One region of the Streptomyces sp. NPDC099050 genome, then DNA from elsewhere that is predicted to be linked to it. Evidence: riboswitches for the same ligand, from Rfam matches in the RefSeq annotation. Region 1 holds a riboswitch; each other region holds the start of a gene.

Region 1 (4,281 bases):
GGCAGGCACACGGCGGTGACCGTCAGCCCGATCCCGAGCAGGGCCTTCTCCAGGGGGTGCCGGCCGCGCCAGCGACTGCTGTGCGCGGCCACGTCGATCGGCAGCACCGCCTAGGCCTCCGGGGCGGTGCCGTCGGCAGCGGCGGCGGCCGCCCCCTGGCGGCGGCCCTTGCGGACGCCGAAGTAGTAGGCGAGCACGCCCGCGCCCAGTGCCGCCTGCAAGGCGAACAGTGCGGACTCGACCTCGCCGGAGGGGGGCTCGTAGAGAGGGGAGAACCAGGGCTCGTAATCCGGCTTCAGCTCGGTGATCGCGGCCTCCGCCTGCGCGTCGGCGCCCGCGAAGGGCTCCTCCTTGCCCTCGCCCAGCCCCAGGGCGATCGGCAGCACGGCCAGCGCCGCCACCAGGAGCAGCAGCAGGCCGTTGATCTTCGTGTTCTTGGACATTCCGCTCATCAGGCCGCCGCCTTCTCTCCGGAACGGGTGGCCGTCAGCTTCGCGACGCCCAGTCTGACCAGGTCCGACTTGCTCGACGCCATCAGCAGCCGCATCACCAGGACGGTCAGCAGCCCCTCGCTCACGGCCAGCGGGATCTGCGTGACCGCGAAGATCCCCCCGAACTTCGCGAGCGAGCCCGCGAACCCGGAGGCCGGGTCCGGGAAGGCCACGGCGAGCTGCGCGCTGGTGACGCAGTAGGTGATCAGGTCGGCGAAGAAGGCGCCGAAGAACACGGTCACCATCAGCGGGAGCCCGGACCTGCGCAGCAGGCGGTAGACGGCGTAGCCCGCCCACGGGCCGGCGATGGCCATCGAGAAGACGTTGGCGCCGAGGGTGGTGAGCCCGCCGTGCGCCAGCAGAAGGGCCTGGAACAGCAGGGTGATCGTGCCGAGCACCGCCATGATCGGCGGCCGGAACAGGATCGCCCCGAGTCCGGTGCCCGTGGGATGTGAGCAACTGCCGGTCACCGAAGGGATCTTCAGGGCGGACAGGACGAAGGTGAAGGCCCCGGAGGCCCCGAGCAGCAGCGTGCTCTCCGGGTTGGCCTTCACCTCGCGGGTGAGCGCGCGGACGCCGTGGACGACGAAGGGGGCGGACACGGCGCCCCAGGCGACCGCGTGCAAAGGGGGCAGGAACCCCTCGGCTATATGCATGAGTAGGGAGACCTCTCCAGCACCTCGTGGATGGACAACGCGCCCCGGCCGGTCTCCTGGCTCACGGGTTGACGTCCATGCCCCGCCTTCCCGGGCAGCGCGGAACCTCCCGCGCAGCCCAGTGGCTTTCCCGCAGGAGTGGAGCCGGACTTCCCGATCACAGTGGCGAGGGCCGCACCGGTTTCTCACCGGTTTCCCGAACACCAAGGCCCGCTGACCCTAGTCGGCCGCACGGACCGCTCACAAACCCGCCCCCGTCGTACCGGGCCGCGACGGCCCCGGACGGGTGCGGCCCGGTGGCGGCTCCGACGGGCCCCGGCGAGGCTGGGCGGGTGGCTACCGACCCCGCGAAGGACCTCGACTACTCCGATCTCACCGCCGTGTACGTCAACTGCACGCTCAAGCGGTCGCCCGAGCCCAGCAACACCGAGGGCCTGATCGGCAAGAGCCGCGCGGTGATGGAGGCGGCCGGGGTCCGGACCTCGCTCATCCGGGCCGTCGACCACGACATCGCCACCGGTGTCTGGCCCGATATGACCGAACACGGCTGGGAGGGCGATCAGTGGCCGGTGCTCTACAGCCAGATCATGGACGCCGACATCCTGGTGCTGTGCGGCCCGATCTGGCTCGGGGACAACAGCTCGGTGATGAAGCAGGTCATCGAGCGGCTCTACGCCTGCTCCTCGATCCTGAACGACCAGGGCCAGTACGCCTACTACGGGCGCGTGGGCGGGGCGTTGATCACCGGCAACGAGGACGGCGTCAAGCACTGCGCCATGAACATCCTCTACAGCCTCCAGCACCTCGGCTACGCGATCCCCCCGCAGGCCGACGCCGGATGGATCGGCGAGGCCGGACCCGGACCCTCGTACCTGGACCCCGGATCCGGCGGCCCCGAGAACGATTTCACCAACCGGAACACGACCTTCATGAGCTGGAACCTCATGCATCTGGCCGCCCTGCTCAAGCGGTCCGGCGGGATGCCGGCGCACGGCAACCAGCGCTCCCTGTGGGACGCGGGCTGCCGCTTCGACTTCCCTAATCCCGAGCACCGGTAGCGGCCGGGCCCCGTATCCCGCCGGCGGTGCGCGCTCAGCAGACGTTCGGGTGCGCGATGTCCAGGACGAAGCGCTCGGGGGCGTGCAGCTTGAACGAGGTGTAGGCGGGCTTGGTGTCGAAGGCGGCGCCGAAGGTGACGTACCCCTCGTAGTCGCCGGTCAGGGCGATGCCCTTCAGCTTGGGCAGGTAGATCTTGAGGAGCTTGGGCCCGCGGTAGACGCTGTTGCCCGCGTCGTCGTGTCCGGCGGCGGGGTTCAGGCGGATCTCCAGGAAGTACCGCCCGGCCAGCGGAACGGGCTTGCCGGACCCGTCGTAGATCAGCTTCGGGACGGGGGTGACGGTGACCTCGGGTACGTATCCCTGCAGGTCGATGACCACCCGGTCGTACGTGCAGTGACCGCCCCAGCGGGCATTGACGACGAGCGGAGTGACGGTGGCGGTGGTGGCCGGCGTGGTGGGGGTTGCGGTCGTGGCTGCGGCGGAGGCCGGTGCGGCGAAGGCCAGAGTGGCGGCGAGCAGTGCGCCCAACCCCAGTGCGGTGGCCTGCCGGCGGCGTGGACGGTTCATGGCGTCCCCTCGATTCCGAGAGACGGGGAACGGTGTCATCCGTGAAGACGCGCCTGGTACGGCTGCGGTTGCACCGGGTTCACCGGGTTCACCGGGTTCATCCGGTCTGCCGGCTCCCGTCGGTGGCGCCGGTCCCGGCCGCTCCCGCCCGCTTCGCCCGCTTGCCGGTTCAGCTGGGCAGGAGGGAGCTCAGCTCGGCGTCGAGGTCGTAGTACAGGTGCTCCCGGCCGCGCGGCACCAGCTCGGTCATCCGGCGGCACAGCGCCTGTACGTCCTTGGCCCGGGCGGACATCACGCAGGACTGCGCGCCGTTGCTGAAGGCGAGGAACACCCGCGGCTCGGTGCCCTTCCAGCGCGGCCACACCTGGATGTCGCCCTCGCCTGTGGCGCAGACCTGGCCGTCGAGCAGCAGCTCCCGGGAGAAGACCCAGTGGGCGAGGTGCATGCCGGCCCCCTCGAAGTCGAGGGAGATCTCGTAGGGCCGATCGCTGCGGTACACGAAGACGCCCCGCACCGGGGCGGGCGCGGGAGCGGCCTCCAGGCGGAGCGGGAGGACGCGGTGTTCGGTGCCGGTCATGCGGGGCGCCTCTCTCTCGGGGTGGGGTCCCGCCGGCGCACGTGCGTCGGGCCCACTTGGGCAAGCTAGCCCACCTTCCGGCCGCCCGTCCGTGGCCGAAGGTCCCCTTCGGCCGGGCCGCTCGGCCCGACTTCGCCCGGGTCCGCCCGACGCGCCGAGCCCCGCCCTCCGGGGGGAGGGCGGGGCTCGGTGGAAGGGCGTGCGCGGCCGGGGCGGGGCCCCGGCCGGAACTACGGGAGCGGGTTGTAGATGAAGGACTCGTGCGCGTTGGACTGGCCGATCGCGGTGAAGCCCGAACCGTTGGCCTGGGCGCCGTTGTTCTGGTTGGAGGCACCGAAGCCCGAGGCGACCTGCTGGGCGGTGGAGGAGTTGCCGGCGTTGCTGCCGCCGACCCCGCTGCCGAGGACGCCGGCGAGGGCCGCGTTCGACGCGGTCCCGGCCGCACCGGCCCCGTTGTCGGCCTGGGCGACTCCCGAGAGGAGCGCGAAGGCGAGGGGGAGCGATGCGGCGGCCGCCATCACGCGGATGCTGCGGGTGCTTGCCATGATTCAAGTCCTCCAGTTGAGCAAAACGGCTGTGGTCCAAGACGGTTGGCCGACCGTCGGGGGTGTGGACGCGACGTCGTGTGCCCACCCTGGCGCACTTGATCATCAAGAAACCAGCTCAGACCGTCTTGTTCCCCCTCAAGCGTGATCAGCCTTCCGTCAAACCTCACATCCCACCCAATCCCGAACGAAGTTACTGGCGTAACCCACCTATGGATGGCGAGCAGATGGCGAGTTGCGGAAGGGGCCCGGCGCGCAGTGCGCGCCGGGCCCCTTCTCGTGTGCTCGCCTCAGGCGGGCAGTCGCTTCGGTGTCAGCATTCGATGACGTTGACCGCGAGGCCGCCGCGGGCCGTCTCCTTGTACTTGACCTTCATGTCGGCGCCC
Region 2 (4,281 bases), on a different contig from region 1:
CGATTGTTCCGGGGTTTCGCACCGCGTTCAACCATCGGCCACCTACCGGGCGCGGACATGACAATCAACCCGGCGAGCGTCTTCCCCTCAGGGTGAAACCCTCATGTAAGGAAGAACATTGACCCTCCGTTCGGCCGCCCGCGCCTCCGCACTCGTGCTGTGCACCGCACTCGCCGCGTCCGTCGCGCTCCCGGCACAAGCCTCCTCGATCAGCGGCATCCGCCCCAAGGCCGAGACCGCGCCGCTGTACGACGACGCGGCGGGCGGTGACGCCAACGCGGACGACCCGTCGATCTGGCGCAACGCCGCCGATCCGGGCCGCAGCCTGGTGATCGCGACCGCCAAGCAGGGCGGTCTGCGGGTCTACGACCTGGAGGCCCGGCAGGTCCAGTCGCTGCCCGCCCCGGCCGGACCGGGCGCCGACGACGCTCCCGGCCGCTTCAACAACGTCGACCTGGTCAACGGTCTGCGGCTGGGCGGCGGGCGCGCCGACGTCGCGGTGGTCAGCGACCGTGGCAACGACCGCCTGCGGATCTACCGGATCGACCGGAACCGGCCCGGCGGCCCGCTCACCGACGTCACCGACCCGGCGGCGCGACCGGTCTTCTCCGCCGACCAGGCCGAGATCAACGAGCAGCAGACCGCGTACGGCCTGGCCACCTGGACGGACCGGAAGACCGGCCGGTCCTACGCGGCGGTGAGCCAGCGCAACCGCACCCGGATCGCCCTGCTGGAACTGGTCGCCACCCCCGCCGGCACGGTCGACTACCGCCAGGTGCGCACGCTCGACCTGCCGTCCTCCTTCCGCCTGCCGAACGGCGCCTCCTGGACGCCCTGCGGTGAGCCGGGCGAGCTGCCGCAGATCGAGGGCATGGTCGTCGACCCCGCGGACGGCACCCTGTACGCGGGGCAGGAGGACGTCGGCATCTGGCGCATCGACGCGGGCCTCACCGGCACGCCGAAGCTGATCGACAAGGTGCGCGAGTACGGCGTCCCCGGCACCTACGACGAGGAGACCGAGGAGTGCGCGCCCGGCGCCGATCCCGGCTACGGCGGCAAGCGCCTGACGGCGGACGTCGAGGGCCTGACCCTGGTCACCGAAGCGGACGGTGACGGCTACCTGCTCGCCTCCAGCCAGGGCGACGACACCTTCGTCGCCTACGACCGCGAACGCGAGGACCACAACGAGTTCGAGGGCGCCTTCCGGATCACCGCGGCCTCCGCCATCCTCGACGGCTCCGAGGTCTGCGACGGCGCCGCCGCCCTCAACGCCCCCCTCGGCACGCGCTACCCCCGCGGTCTGCTCGTCGTCCAGGACGGCCGGGAAACCCCCGGCGACGGCGACCGCGAGGCGACCGGCTTCAAGTTCGTCGACCTGGGCGAGGTGGTCGACGCCATCGGCTGATGCCACCAGGGTGTCGACGGGCGGGGCGGCGGGGCGGCGGGGCGGCGGGTGAGGTCGGGCGGGGCGGCGGGGCGGCGGGTGGGGCGGAGCCCTCCGGAGACGCCCTGTAAGGGGACCATAAAGAGCGGTACGGTGGCGGACGACAAGACGACGGTATGACGGAAGTCCGGTTGAGAATCCGGCACGGTCGCGCCACTGTGAATCCTCCCGGAGGGGGAGGAAAGTCAGACCCGCCACCGTCGTCGCAAGCACCACTGACCGGGACGCGTGTTCCCTCTGGAGGTTCCTGCCATGGCCGACTCCGCCGTGCCCACGACTGCCGCCCCGCCGGCCGTCGCACCCATCTCCCTCAACGCTCTGGCCCCTTGGGCGCTGTTCGCCGGCGTCCTGATGCTGGTCCTGCTCTACCTCGTCGGCGCCGAGCAGGGCGCCACCGCGATCTTCGAAGGCGACACCATCCACGAGTGGATGCACGACGGTCGCCACCTCCTCGGCTTCCCCTGCCACTGATCCGCCGATCGCAAGGGACCGATAACTCCATGAACACCATTTCCCCCCGCGCGCTCCTCGTCCGGGGCATGCTCGCCGGCCTGCTGGCGGGCGTCGTCGCGTTCCTCGTCGCCTACTTCCTCGGTGAATCCCGGGTCGACGCGGCGATCGCCCTCGAGGAAGCCGGAGCCCATGACCACGGCGGCGCCGAGGCCGCCCCGGTCAGCCGGGCCCTGCAGGCCACGGCCGGGCTGGGCACCGGCACCCTGCTCTACGGGATCGCGCTCGGCGGCATCGCCGCGCTCGTCTACTGCTACGCCCTGGGCCGGATCGGCCGCTTCGGCCCCCGGGCCACGGCGCTGCTGGTCTCCGGCGGCCTGTTCGTCACCGTCTCCCTGGTGCCGTTCTTCAAGTACCCCGCCAATCCGCCGGCCGTGGGAGACCCCGAGACCACGGTCCAGCGGACCACCCTCTACGTCCTGATGCTCGCGCTCGGCCTGCTGCTCGCGGCGGCCGCGCTGATCCTGGGCCGGCGCCTCGCGCCGCGCCTGGGCAACTGGAACGCCTCGGTCGCCGCCTCGCTCGCCTTCGTGGCTGCCGTCGGCATCGCCTACGCGCTGCTTCCGGGCGTCAACGAGGTGCCGGGAGGCTTCCCGGCGGCGCTCGTCTGGCAGTTCCGGCTCGCCTCGCTCGCCATTCAGGCCGCGATGTGGAGCACTTTCGGCCTGGCTTTCGGATTTCTTGCCGAACGGGCCCTTGCCTCCGCCCCCACACCCAAGGAGGCTGTACAGCCTGCGAGTTGACGTCTTGCGTGCGAGTGACTGAAAGGCTGGTGACGGCGCGGTGACGACGGCGACCCGAGAGTTCGGGGACCACCGAAGACCCAAGGGCCGCCGTGAGGGGCCGCGACGCCCGCACCTGCCCCGGCTGCCGACCCGGCAGCAGTGGCGGGGCGTGCGGGAGTGGCGGGGCTGGACGGGCGCCGCCCCGTTCTGGCTCAATGCGGTGCTCCTGCTGCTGACCCCGTTCACCAGCGTCACCCTGCTCGCGCAGGTCGGCATCATCGCGGGCCTCACCGCCATCGGCGGCCTGGCCCGCCACCTCTGGTCGGGCGACTACGGCCATGCGGCCATCCACTCCGCCGCCGTGCTCATGGGCGCGGCGGCGGTGACGGTCGTCGTGGTCTGACGACGCGGGGCGCGGCGGGACGCGGCGAGGCGTGGTGAGACGGGGCGGGGTGAGACGGGGCGGGCGGTTCGGGGGGCTAGCCCCCGGACGACTGTCCCGGCTGCCGGATGTAGCGGCGGCGGACGCTCAACCATGCTGGTTTCATGACCAGTTACCGCAGCAGGACCGTACTCGCCGCCCTGGCCGCCACGGCCGTGGCGGCCACGCTGACCGGCGCCGGCACCGCCGGCGCCGCGGCCGCCGCCACCACCCGCGACGCCGCCCGCCCCGCCCTGGACTGGGCGCAGTGCACGCACAAGGGCCACCTCGACGGCCAGCAGTGCGCGAAGCTGTCCGTCCCCCTCGATTACGCCGACCCGGCCGGTCCGCGGGTCGAGCTCGCCGTCTCCCGGCTGCCCAGCACCCGTCCCGCCGCCCGGCGCGGGACGCTGGTCGTGGTGCCCGGCGGCCCGGGCGGCTCGGGCGTACAGCGGCTCTCGCAGAAGGGGGCCGCCCTGGCGGGGCAGTTGGCCGGGGCCTACGACATCGTCGCGCTGGACCCGCGCGGCGTCGGCGGCAGCGTCACCGCCGCGTGCGGACTGGACGCGGCCGACCGGCGGCTGACGACCCTGCGCTCCTGGCCTGCCGCCGACGGGGGGATCGCGGAGAACGCCGACCGCTCCCGCCGGGTGGCCGAGGCCTGCGCCGCGAACGGCGGCGCGGAGCTGCGCGGTTTCACCACCGCCAACCAGGCGCGCGACATGGACCGCTTCCGGGAGGCCCTCGGCGAGCGCAAGCTCTCGGTCTGGGCCGTCTCGTACGGGACCTACGTGACGGCGGTGTACGCGCAGAAGTTCCCGCAGCGCACCGACCGCCTGGTGCTGGACAGCAGCGGTGACCCCGATCCGAAGCGGGTCGCGCGGGGCTGGCTCGCGAACATGGCGCAGGGCGCGGAGGACCGCTTCCCCGACTTCGCGGCCTGGGCGGCGGACCCGGCGCGGGCGGCGGAGGGGCTTCGGCTCGCCGAACACCCGGACGGCGTAAGGCCGTTGTTCCTGGCGCTGGCCGAGGAGCTGGACCGTTCCCCGAAGCCCTCGAACGTCCCCGGCCTGCCGCTGACCGGCACGATGCTGCGCCAGGCCCTGCAGACCGCCCTCTACGGCGACGCCCAGTTCCCCGCCTTCGCCCGCCTGGTCCGTGCGGCCCAGGATCCCGGGGCG
Region 3 (4,281 bases), on a different contig from region 1:
CCGGCAAGAAGCTGGTCTTCGCCCACTACTTCACCCCGTACCCGCTCCCTGGACAACGCGCACGCCGACGTCGACTACTACGCCCGCAACTACCTGAAGCCGGACGGCGAGAACGGCAAGCACGAGCGTTACGGCGGCTTGCTGCGCGACCGGCCGCTGCCCGTCCCGCCCAAGGCCGGGAACTGGGAACTCGCCAACCTCCAGCAGGAGGTCCGTACGGCCCGCGCCGCCGGCCTCGACGGATTCACCCTCGACCTGCTCTCCCTGACCGGGAAGAACCGCGAGCGCTGCGAGCTCCTGCTGGAAGCCGCCCGTTCGGTGGACCCGGCCTTCAAGGTCATGCTGATGCCGGACATGACCTCCCTGGACACCGACGACCCGGCCGTGCTCGCCGACCTCCTCGCGGACCTCGGCAAGGCCCCGGCGGCCCACCGGCTCCCCGACGGCCGGCTGGTCGTCTCGCCGTTCAAGGCCGAGGAGCAGAGCGCCGCCTGGTGGACCCGGGTCATGGACGTCCTGAAGTCCCGGCACGGCATCCGTACCGCCTTCGTCCCGCTCTTCCTCGACTTCGGTTCGCACAGGGTTACGTTCGAGCCCATCAGCTACGGATTCTCCGAGTGGGGCAGCCGCAGTTACGTCGGCCAGGAGGGCTCCGCGCGCGACGTCCGGCGCGCCCACGCCGCGGGCAAGATCTGGATGCAGCCCGTATCGGTCCAGGACGCCCGGCCCAACCAGGGCATCTACGACGAGGCCGGCAACACCGCGACCCTGCGCGCCACATGGAACCGCGCCATCGAGGACGGGGCCGACTGGGTCCAGCTCACCACCTGGAACGACTACAGCGAGAGCAGCCAGTTCGCACCCTCCCTGCACAACGGCCATGCCTACCTGGATCTTTCCTCGTACTACCTCACCCGGTTCAAGACGGGCGGCTGGCCGAAGATCGTCCGCGACACGCTGTACCTGAGCTCGCGCACCCAGTTCGCCGCCGCGGACCCGAGCGGCGGCCAGTCGCTCGTGATGTCGCTGCGGGGAGGCAGCGCCGCGGCCCGGGACACGGTGGAGGTGCTGAGCTTCCTGACCGCGCCCGCGAGCATCCGTACGGCCGTGGGAGCGGCCGGGGACGCGCACGCCGCTCCGGCCGGGGTCCACTCCGAGCTGCTGCCCCTGGGTCCGGGCACGGGCTCGGCGGCCGTGGTGCGGAACGGCGGGACCGGGGCCCGGGTGGAGCTGCCCCACCGGGTGGACCGCACGGTGGAGGTCCAGGACCTCCAGTACCACGCCGCCACCAGCGGCCGGAGCTGAGTCCGCGGGGGTTCCCGCGCGAGCCGCAGGGGCTCCCGCGCGAGCCCGCAGGGCCCGAAGTCCCTTGCTCCGGGACCTTCGGCACCCCATATGTAGTGGTGGCATCTCGCACTCACATCCATATGTAGTGTTGGCTCTGCCGGTTCGGCGGGGCCTCTCCCCGACCGAGGCAACAGGGAACCCGGTGGGAATCCGGGACTGCCCCGCAACGGTGAATCCGCCCCGGCGGACGAGTCCGACACCTGCCGGCACGGGCGCTCGAGAGCGCCCGCCATTTTTCCGTGCCGAGCCTCGTGGGAGGGCCGCCGTGCCTGCTGTCGTCGATGCCGTAGAGACCGTGACCGAGTACCTGGACCGCCGGGACTGGCGGGTGAACGCCAATGCCAACCAGGGCTATTCGCTCGGCGGCCTCATCCTCAACGCAGCCGGCAAGGTCACGGCGAACTACTGGCTGGAACAGGTCTATCCCGCCGCCGTGGCCCGCGCCCACCGCGAGGGCGACCTGCACATCCACGACCTGGACATGCTCTCCGGCTACTGCGCCGGCTGGTCCCTGCGCACCCTGCTGACCGAGGGCTTCAACGGGGTACCCGGGCAGATCGACTCCGCCCCGCCCCGGCACCTGTCCTCGGCCGTCGGCCAGATCGTGAACTTCCTCGGCACCCTGCAGAACGAATGGGCGGGCGCCCAGGCCTTCTCCTCGTTCGACACGTACCTCGCCCCGTACGTCCGCCTCGACGCGATGACGTACGACCAGGTCAGGCAGTGCGTCCAGGAGCTCGTGCACAACCTCAACGTGCCCTCGCGCTGGGGCACCCAGACTCCCTTCACCAACCTCACCTTCGACTGGACCTGCCCCGAGGACCTGCGCGAGCAGGTCCCGGTGGTCGCGGGGGAGGAGATCGGCTTCGCCTACGGCGAGCTCCAGGCCGAGATGGACATGATCAACCGGGCGTACATCGAGGTGATGACGGAAGGAGACGCCACCGGGAGGGTGTTCACCTTCCCCATCCCGACCTACAACATCACCAAGGACTTCGCCTGGGAGAGCGAGAACGCCGAGAGGCTCTTCGCGATGACCGCCAAGTACGGGCTCCCGTACTTCCAGAACTTCATCAACTCCGAGCTCGAACCGAACATGATCCGCTCCATGTGCTGCCGGCTCCAGCTCGACCTGACGGAGCTGCTCAAGCGCGGCAACGGCCTCTTCGGAAGCGCCGAACAGACCGGCTCGCTCGGTGTGGTCACCCTCAACTGCGCCCGCCTCGGACACCTTCACGCGGGCGACGAGGAGCGGCTGCTGGCCGAGGTGGACCGGCTGTGCGAGCTCGCCAAGGACAGTCTCGAACTCAAGCGGATCACCGTCCAGGACCTCATCGACGGAGGTCTCTTCCCTTACACCAAGCGGTACTTGGGCACCCTGCGCAACCACTTCTCCACCATCGGGGTCAACGGGGTCAACGAGATGGTGCGCAACTTCAGCGGGGACGCGTACGACATCACCGCGCCCGAGGGCCACGCCCTCGCCGTCCGGCTCCTGGACCGGGTCCGGGCCCGGATGGTCGACTTCCAGGAGAGCACCGGCCACCTCTACAACCTGGAGGCCACCCCCGCAGAGGGGACGACGTACCGCTTCGCGAAGGAGGACCGGGCACGCTTCCCCGGCATCCTCCAGGCCGGCACCGACACCAACCCGTACTACACCAACTCCTCGCAGCTGCCCGTCGGCTGGACCGACGACCCCTTCGAGGCGCTGGAGCGCCAGGACGAGCTGCAGGGCAAGTACACGGGCGGCACCGTCCTGCACCTGTACACCCCCGAGAGGATCCCGACGGCGGAGGCCTGCCGCAAGCTGGTCCGGCGCTCGTTGGAGACCTTCCGGCTCCCGTACCTGACGGTGACCCCGACCTTCTCCATCTGCGCGGACCACGGCTACCTGGCGGGGGAGCAGCCCCACTGCCCCACGTGCGGGGCGGCGTGCGAGGTGTGGACCCGGGTCATGGGCTACCACCGTCCGGTGTCCTCCTTCAACATCGGCAAGAAGGGCGAACACGCCGAGCGCGTCCACTTCAAGGCGGCGGTGTGAGCCCCGCCGCGCCCGCCGAACCCGCCGCGCGGCCGGACGAGGTCATCCGCATCGGCGGCTGGTCCCGGCTGTCCACCTGCGACTGGCCCGGCCGGCTGGTCACCACCGTCTTCTGCCAGGGATGCCCCTGGCGCTGCGGCTACTGCCACAACCCCGGCCTGCTGCCCGCCCGTACCCCCGCCGCCGTCTCCTGGGACGAGGTGCTCGGCCACCTCGCCCGCCGTACGGGGCTGCTCGACGGGATCGTGTTCTCGGGCGGGGAACCGCTGCTCCAGCGCGGCCTGCCCCGGGCCGTACGGGAGGCCCGTGCGCTTGGCCTGGAGGTCGGGCTCCACACCGGGGGAGCCTTCCCCCGGCGCCTCGCCCGGCTGCTGGACGCGGGCCTGCTGGACTGGGTCGGCTTCGACGTCAAGGCCCCGCCCGGCCGCTACGAACGGGTCACCGGCATCGGCCACGCGGCCGCCTCCGCGGAGCGCAGCCTGCGGCTCCTGCTCGCCTCGGGGGTTCCCCACCAGCTCCGCACCACGGTGGACCCGGCTCTGCTGGACCCGCCCGCCGTGGCCGACCTGGACGCCTGGCTCGCGGAACTGGGCGCGGGGCCCACGCTCCGCCAGACGGCGCGCCCGCCGGCGGTCTGAGGGCCCGGCGGTCTGAGGGCCCCTTCCCCGGCCGTGATGGCCGGGGACGGGGCTGTCGCTCCGGGTGGGCGGCGGGGCATGATCGGCCCGACAGCCGCGCCGCACCCACGGAGGTCCCACGTGACCCAGCCCCCCGAGCCCCCCGAGCCGACCGTCCGCCCCGATCGCGCCGATCGCGTCGGCCCCGCAGCCGCAGCCGCAGCCGCAGCCGCCACCGGGCGGGCCGGGACCGCCTCACGCACCGGGTCCGTA
Region 4 (4,281 bases), on a different contig from region 1:
ACCCGGCGCCGAAGACGATCACCAGCACCGCTCCGGCCGAGGCCCCGGAGGAGGCCCCGAGGAGGAACGGGTCGGCCAGCGGGTTGCGTACGAGCGCCTGGAGCACGGTTCCCGCGACGGCCAGTCCCGCGCCGACGACGGCCCCGAGCAGGACGCGCGGCATGCGCACGTCCCACACGATCGCCCCGAAGGCGCCCCCTCCGGCCCGGGGCCCCGGCCCCGCGAGCACGAGGTCGAGCACCTCGCCCGGGGGAATCCGTACCGGCCCCAGGACCAGCCCCGCCAGGGCCGACGCGGCCAGGGCGGCGGCGAGCAGGGCCAGTACGACCGGGGTACGGGTGAGCGTACGGGCGGCCAGGAGCCTCACGCGGCGTCGGGGTGGAGCTGGGCGCCCAGCGATTCGACGGCGTCCGCGACGCGTACGCCGAGCACGGCGGAGGACAGCGGCAGCACGACGAAGCGCCGGTTCTTGACCGCGGGAACCTGCGCCAGCGCCGGGTCGTTCAGCAGGCGCTGCTTCTTGGCTTCGACGGTGGTGCCGCCGTAGTCGTAGATGAGGACGACCTCGGGCTTGCGCTCGATGACCTTCTCCCACGACACGTCGCCGAAGGTGTCCTCGAGGTCGGCGAACACGTTCGTGCCGCCCGCCAGCGAGACGATCTCGTTGCCGATGCCGTTGCCGCCGGAGGTGAAGGCGGAGGCCTCGCCCGAGTCGTAGACGAAGACGGCGGGCCTGTCCTTGTCCTTCACGCGCGCGCTGACGGCGTCGATGCGGCGCTGTTCGTCCGCGATGAGCCGCTCGCCGCGCTCGGGAACGCCGAAGGTACCTGCCACCTCGGTGATTTCGGTCCTGAGCTGGTCGAGGCCGACCTTGCCCTCGGTGCAGTACTCCACGCTCAGGCGGGAGTTGACTCCGGACTTCGCGAGTCCCTCGCGGTCGCGGCCCTGCGCCTTGTCGAAGGCGCTGGAGTAACCCCCGTACACGAAGTCGGGGTTGGCGCCGAGGAGGACCTCCTGGGAGGGGTACTCCTTCGCCAGCACCTTGATCTTGTCGTACGCGGAGCGGTAGGCGGGCAGTACGGCGTCGTCCAGGTAGGCCGTCCCGACCGTCTTCCCCTCCAGCCCGAGGGCCAGGAGGATCTCGGTGGCGTGCTGGTTCATGGCGACCGCACGCCGCGGCGGGGCCTGATAGGTGCTGGTGACACCGCAGTTGGTGACCGAGTACGGGAAGCCGGGCGCGGCGCCCGCCGCCGGCTTCGCGTCCTGCGCCGCGGGCGGTCCTCCGCACGCGGCCAGCGGTATCAGGAGGGGGACGGGCAGGAGCGCGCGCAGCAGCGCACGGGGGAACGAAGACATGGCGAAGCCTCTCCGGGGGATCCGCGTCCCCTGGTCGAACCGAAAGAGGCGGTGCGTCAGTGTCTGACTCCCGGATCCCCGCGCGGCAAGCGCGGGGATGTCCGGTCACAGTGGCGGGACCGCACCGGATTCACACCGGTTTCCTGTCCTGCACCGCCTGGATAACCCGGCCCAGTGTGCCAGAAGGACGACGTCAGCGTTCCGCGCGCACCGTGCCGGCCACCCGGGAGGCGAGGGCACGCAGCGCCTCGTCGGAGGAAGATCCGGGCTCGGCCGTGTAGAGGTACAGGGTCTGGTCGGGGTCGTCCGGGAAGGTCAGGGACTCGTATTCCAGGGCCAGTTCACCGACGACGGGGTGCCGGAACCGCTTGGTGCCGTGGGTGTGTTCGAGCACGTCGTGCCCGGCCCACCAGCGCCGGAAGTCCCGGTCGAGCGAGCCGAGTTCCTCGACGAGCGGACTCAGTTCCGGATCGTACGGGTGCCGGCCCGCGTAGAACCGCAGCGCGGCCACGGCTCCGCGCGCGGCACCCTCCCAGTCGGCGAAGAGCGCCCGGGCGGCGGGGTCGCGGAAGAGGAACCGCGCGAGATTGCGGCCGCGTTGATCCGGGGTGCGCGACTCCGGGGTGCTCGACTCCGGAGTGCTCGCCCCCGGAGTGCGCGACTCCGGAGTGCGCGACCCCGGAGCGCCGGGACCCGGGGCTCCGAAGTCGGCGTACAGGGCCTCGGCGAGCCGGTTCGCGGCCAGGACCTCGAGCCGACACCCCATGATCATCGCAGGGGTGCCGTCCTCCAGGGCGTCCAGGACCCGGTACAGGCCCGCCCGGACCCGCTGCGGGCCGCCGGCCTCCACGTGGCCGGGGACGCCGGCGGCGCGCCCGGGGTCGGTGGCTCGCTGGGGCCGGGCCAGCTCGAAGAGGTGGGACCGCTCGGTGGCGTCGAGCCGCAGCGCCCGGGCCACCGCGTCGAGGACCTCGGTGGAGACGTGCTGGGTACGGCCCTGCTCCAGCCGGGTGTAGTAGTCGACGCTGACCCCCGCGAGCTGAGCGACCTCCTCGCGCCGCAGCCCGGGCACGCGCCGCCTCCCCGGGTGGGCGGCGGCCCCCACCTCCTCGGGACCGATCCGGGCACGCCGGGAACGCAGGAAGTCCCGCAGGTCGGAACGGGGCTCGCGCCCGGCGGTGGCGGTCATTCCCCCAGGCTAGGCGTTCGCCCCGGGTTCCTCCGGCACCTCCGCACCAGTCCGGCCGGCTTCGCACCGGGCCGGAGGCGGGGCGCTGCGCGACGACCGGCCCGGGCCGGCCCCGCAGCCAGGGCGGCCGCTGCGAACCGACCCGCCACGCCTCCGCCACCGCACGGCCCATCGGGCGGCCCGCCGAGCCCGACGGCCCACCCGCGAGCCCCGGTCGGCCGCCCCCCTGCTCCGGCGCTCCGCCACCCTGTTTCCAGGCCAACCTCTGCCCGACGTACTGAGCCGGGCAACCCCGGGGGCCGGGCACATCTGCCTCATGACCGGCCGGGCCGCTCCTAGAAGAGGCCCTTGTAACCGCCGAACCCGGTGGCGATCTTCGTGGTGGCCAGGAGGCCGCCCTTGCCGTCTCCGCTGTTGCGCAACAGCTCTCCGGTCGTGTTCCGGGACACGACGTCGGCCTTGCCGTCGCCGCTGATGTCACCAACGCCGATGAACTGCACCCGGCCGCTGGCCCAGCCCGCTTCCTTGACCTGCACCCGTGCCTTGAAGGTGCCGTTGCCGGTCCCGTCGAGCCGCCACAGAGCGTTCGCCGCGTCCACGGTCAGCAGATCCCCGCGGCCGTCGCCATTGAGGTCGCCGGCCCCGACGACGTGCTTGTACGCCTTCCAGCCCCCGGGAAGCCTGACCCGCGGCTTGAACACCGAACCCGCGTCCTGCGCGAACAGGTAGAGGTACCCCGTGGTGGTCTCCCGGGCCAGCAGGTCCGCCCGCCCGTCGCCGGTGAGGTCACCGGCCGAGGTCAGGACGTCGTACGCGTTGAAACCCGTCCCCAGCGACTTCGGGCTCAGCGACGCGGACACGCCCGACCCACAGGCCGGCCGGTACAGCCGCAGCGTGCCGGCCGAGTTCCGTACGAGGACGTCGTTGCACCGGTCGCCGTTCATGTCCCCGAACGGCACCACGGTCGACGTGGTCGGCCATCCCGCGCCGGTCACCTTCGCCCTGGTCAGACCGCCCTTCCCGTCGCCCCCGTGGAAGGCGAGCACACCCGTGGAGTCCAGCGTCGCCAGGTCCCCGAACCCGTCCTTGCCCGTCAGGTCACGATGGGCCGCGCTGCCCCCGGTGAGCTGCACCGTTCCGGTGGACTTCAGTTCCGGCCCGGTCCCGTCGGCCGGTTTGCCCGTGAGCGTCCACTCGTAACCGCCGTTCGCCACCAGGTGGCCCAGGGCGTCCTTGCCGTCCCAGCCGGTACGGACCGCACCCCGCGCCTCGCCGCCGCTGATCGTGCGCACCACCGCGCCGCCCGCCTTCGCCCGGACGGTCAGCGTCCACGAGGACGCCGTCCTGTTCAGGAACCATGCCGCCGACCAGGACTTCGTCCCACCCGCCGCGTCGAAGGCGGTGGCCGTCGCCCGGTCGATCGCCACCAGATCGCCGTTCGGCACACCGGCGTCCACCACGTGCACCGCGTAGTCGGCATCGGCATAGGCGATCCGGCCGCTCTGCTTGTCCACCGTCCAGCCGCTGCCGGCCTCCGCGTGGACCGGCTTGCCGATCGCACGCGTTCCCGTGGTTCCCCGCAGATCGGTGGAGTGCAGGACGCCGTCCTTCTCCCATGCGACGAAGCCGTTGCCCAGACGAGCGTCGTTGTGCTCCGGGAGCGCCACCTTGGTCTTCGAGGAGGTGTCGTAGACGCCTGCCTTCGCGTCACACTTCCAGTACACCGAGCCGCCCCA

Evidence for each region. A riboswitch is a leader RNA that binds a small molecule or an ion and turns the genes downstream of it on or off. The one in region 1 is predicted to bind cobalamin.
Region 2: another riboswitch for cobalamin. It lies ahead of ACIQV3_RS28385 (CbtB-domain containing protein); the one in region 1 lies ahead of ACIQV3_RS14770 (energy-coupling factor ABC transporter permease).
Region 3: another riboswitch for cobalamin. It lies ahead of ACIQV3_RS25440 (ribonucleoside triphosphate reductase); the one in region 1 lies ahead of ACIQV3_RS14770 (energy-coupling factor ABC transporter permease).
Region 4: another riboswitch for cobalamin. It lies ahead of ACIQV3_RS34585 (ABC transporter substrate-binding protein); the one in region 1 lies ahead of ACIQV3_RS14770 (energy-coupling factor ABC transporter permease).

Annotation. Positions count from the first base shown of each region.
Region 1 is NZ_JBIWAE010000007.1:203,926-208,206, reverse strand. It holds gene cbiQ (cobalt ECF transporter T component CbiQ) at 1-107, opposite strand, end outside; gene ACIQV3_RS14775 (energy-coupling factor ABC transporter substrate-binding protein) at 111-443, opposite strand; gene ACIQV3_RS14770 (energy-coupling factor ABC transporter permease) at 452-1,147, opposite strand; cobalamin riboswitch at 1,176-1,370, opposite strand; gene ACIQV3_RS14765 (flavodoxin family protein) at 1,480-2,205, shown strand; gene ACIQV3_RS14760 (hypothetical protein) at 2,240-2,773, opposite strand; gene ACIQV3_RS14755 (SsgA family sporulation/cell division regulator) at 2,943-3,350, opposite strand; gene ACIQV3_RS14750 (hypothetical protein) at 3,581-3,895, opposite strand; gene ACIQV3_RS14745 (L-serine ammonia-lyase) at 4,209-4,281, opposite strand, start outside.
Region 2 is NZ_JBIWAE010000019.1:72,159-76,439, reverse strand. It holds gene ACIQV3_RS28395 (histidine phosphatase family protein) at 1-35, opposite strand, end outside; gene ACIQV3_RS28390 (phytase) at 119-1,405, shown strand; cobalamin riboswitch at 1,522-1,658, shown strand; gene ACIQV3_RS28385 (CbtB-domain containing protein) at 1,697-1,915, shown strand; gene ACIQV3_RS28380 (CbtA family protein) at 1,945-2,697, shown strand; gene ACIQV3_RS28375 (hypothetical protein) at 2,738-3,082, shown strand; gene ACIQV3_RS28370 (alpha/beta hydrolase) at 3,226-4,281, shown strand, end outside.
Region 3 is NZ_JBIWAE010000016.1:68,638-72,918, reverse strand. It holds gene ACIQV3_RS25445 (glycoside hydrolase family 71 protein) at 139-1,305, shown strand; cobalamin riboswitch at 1,429-1,570, shown strand; gene ACIQV3_RS25440 (ribonucleoside triphosphate reductase) at 1,613-3,391, shown strand; gene ACIQV3_RS25435 (anaerobic ribonucleoside-triphosphate reductase activating protein) at 3,388-4,029, shown strand; gene ACIQV3_RS25430 (aminotransferase class V-fold PLP-dependent enzyme) at 4,150-4,281, shown strand, end outside.
Region 4 is NZ_JBIWAE010000029.1:8,484-12,764, forward strand. It holds gene ACIQV3_RS34580 (FecCD family ABC transporter permease) at 1-367, opposite strand, end outside; gene ACIQV3_RS34585 (ABC transporter substrate-binding protein) at 364-1,356, opposite strand; cobalamin riboswitch at 1,394-1,540, opposite strand; gene ACIQV3_RS34590 (helix-turn-helix transcriptional regulator) at 1,550-2,545, opposite strand; gene ACIQV3_RS34595 (FG-GAP-like repeat-containing protein) at 2,881-4,281, opposite strand, start outside.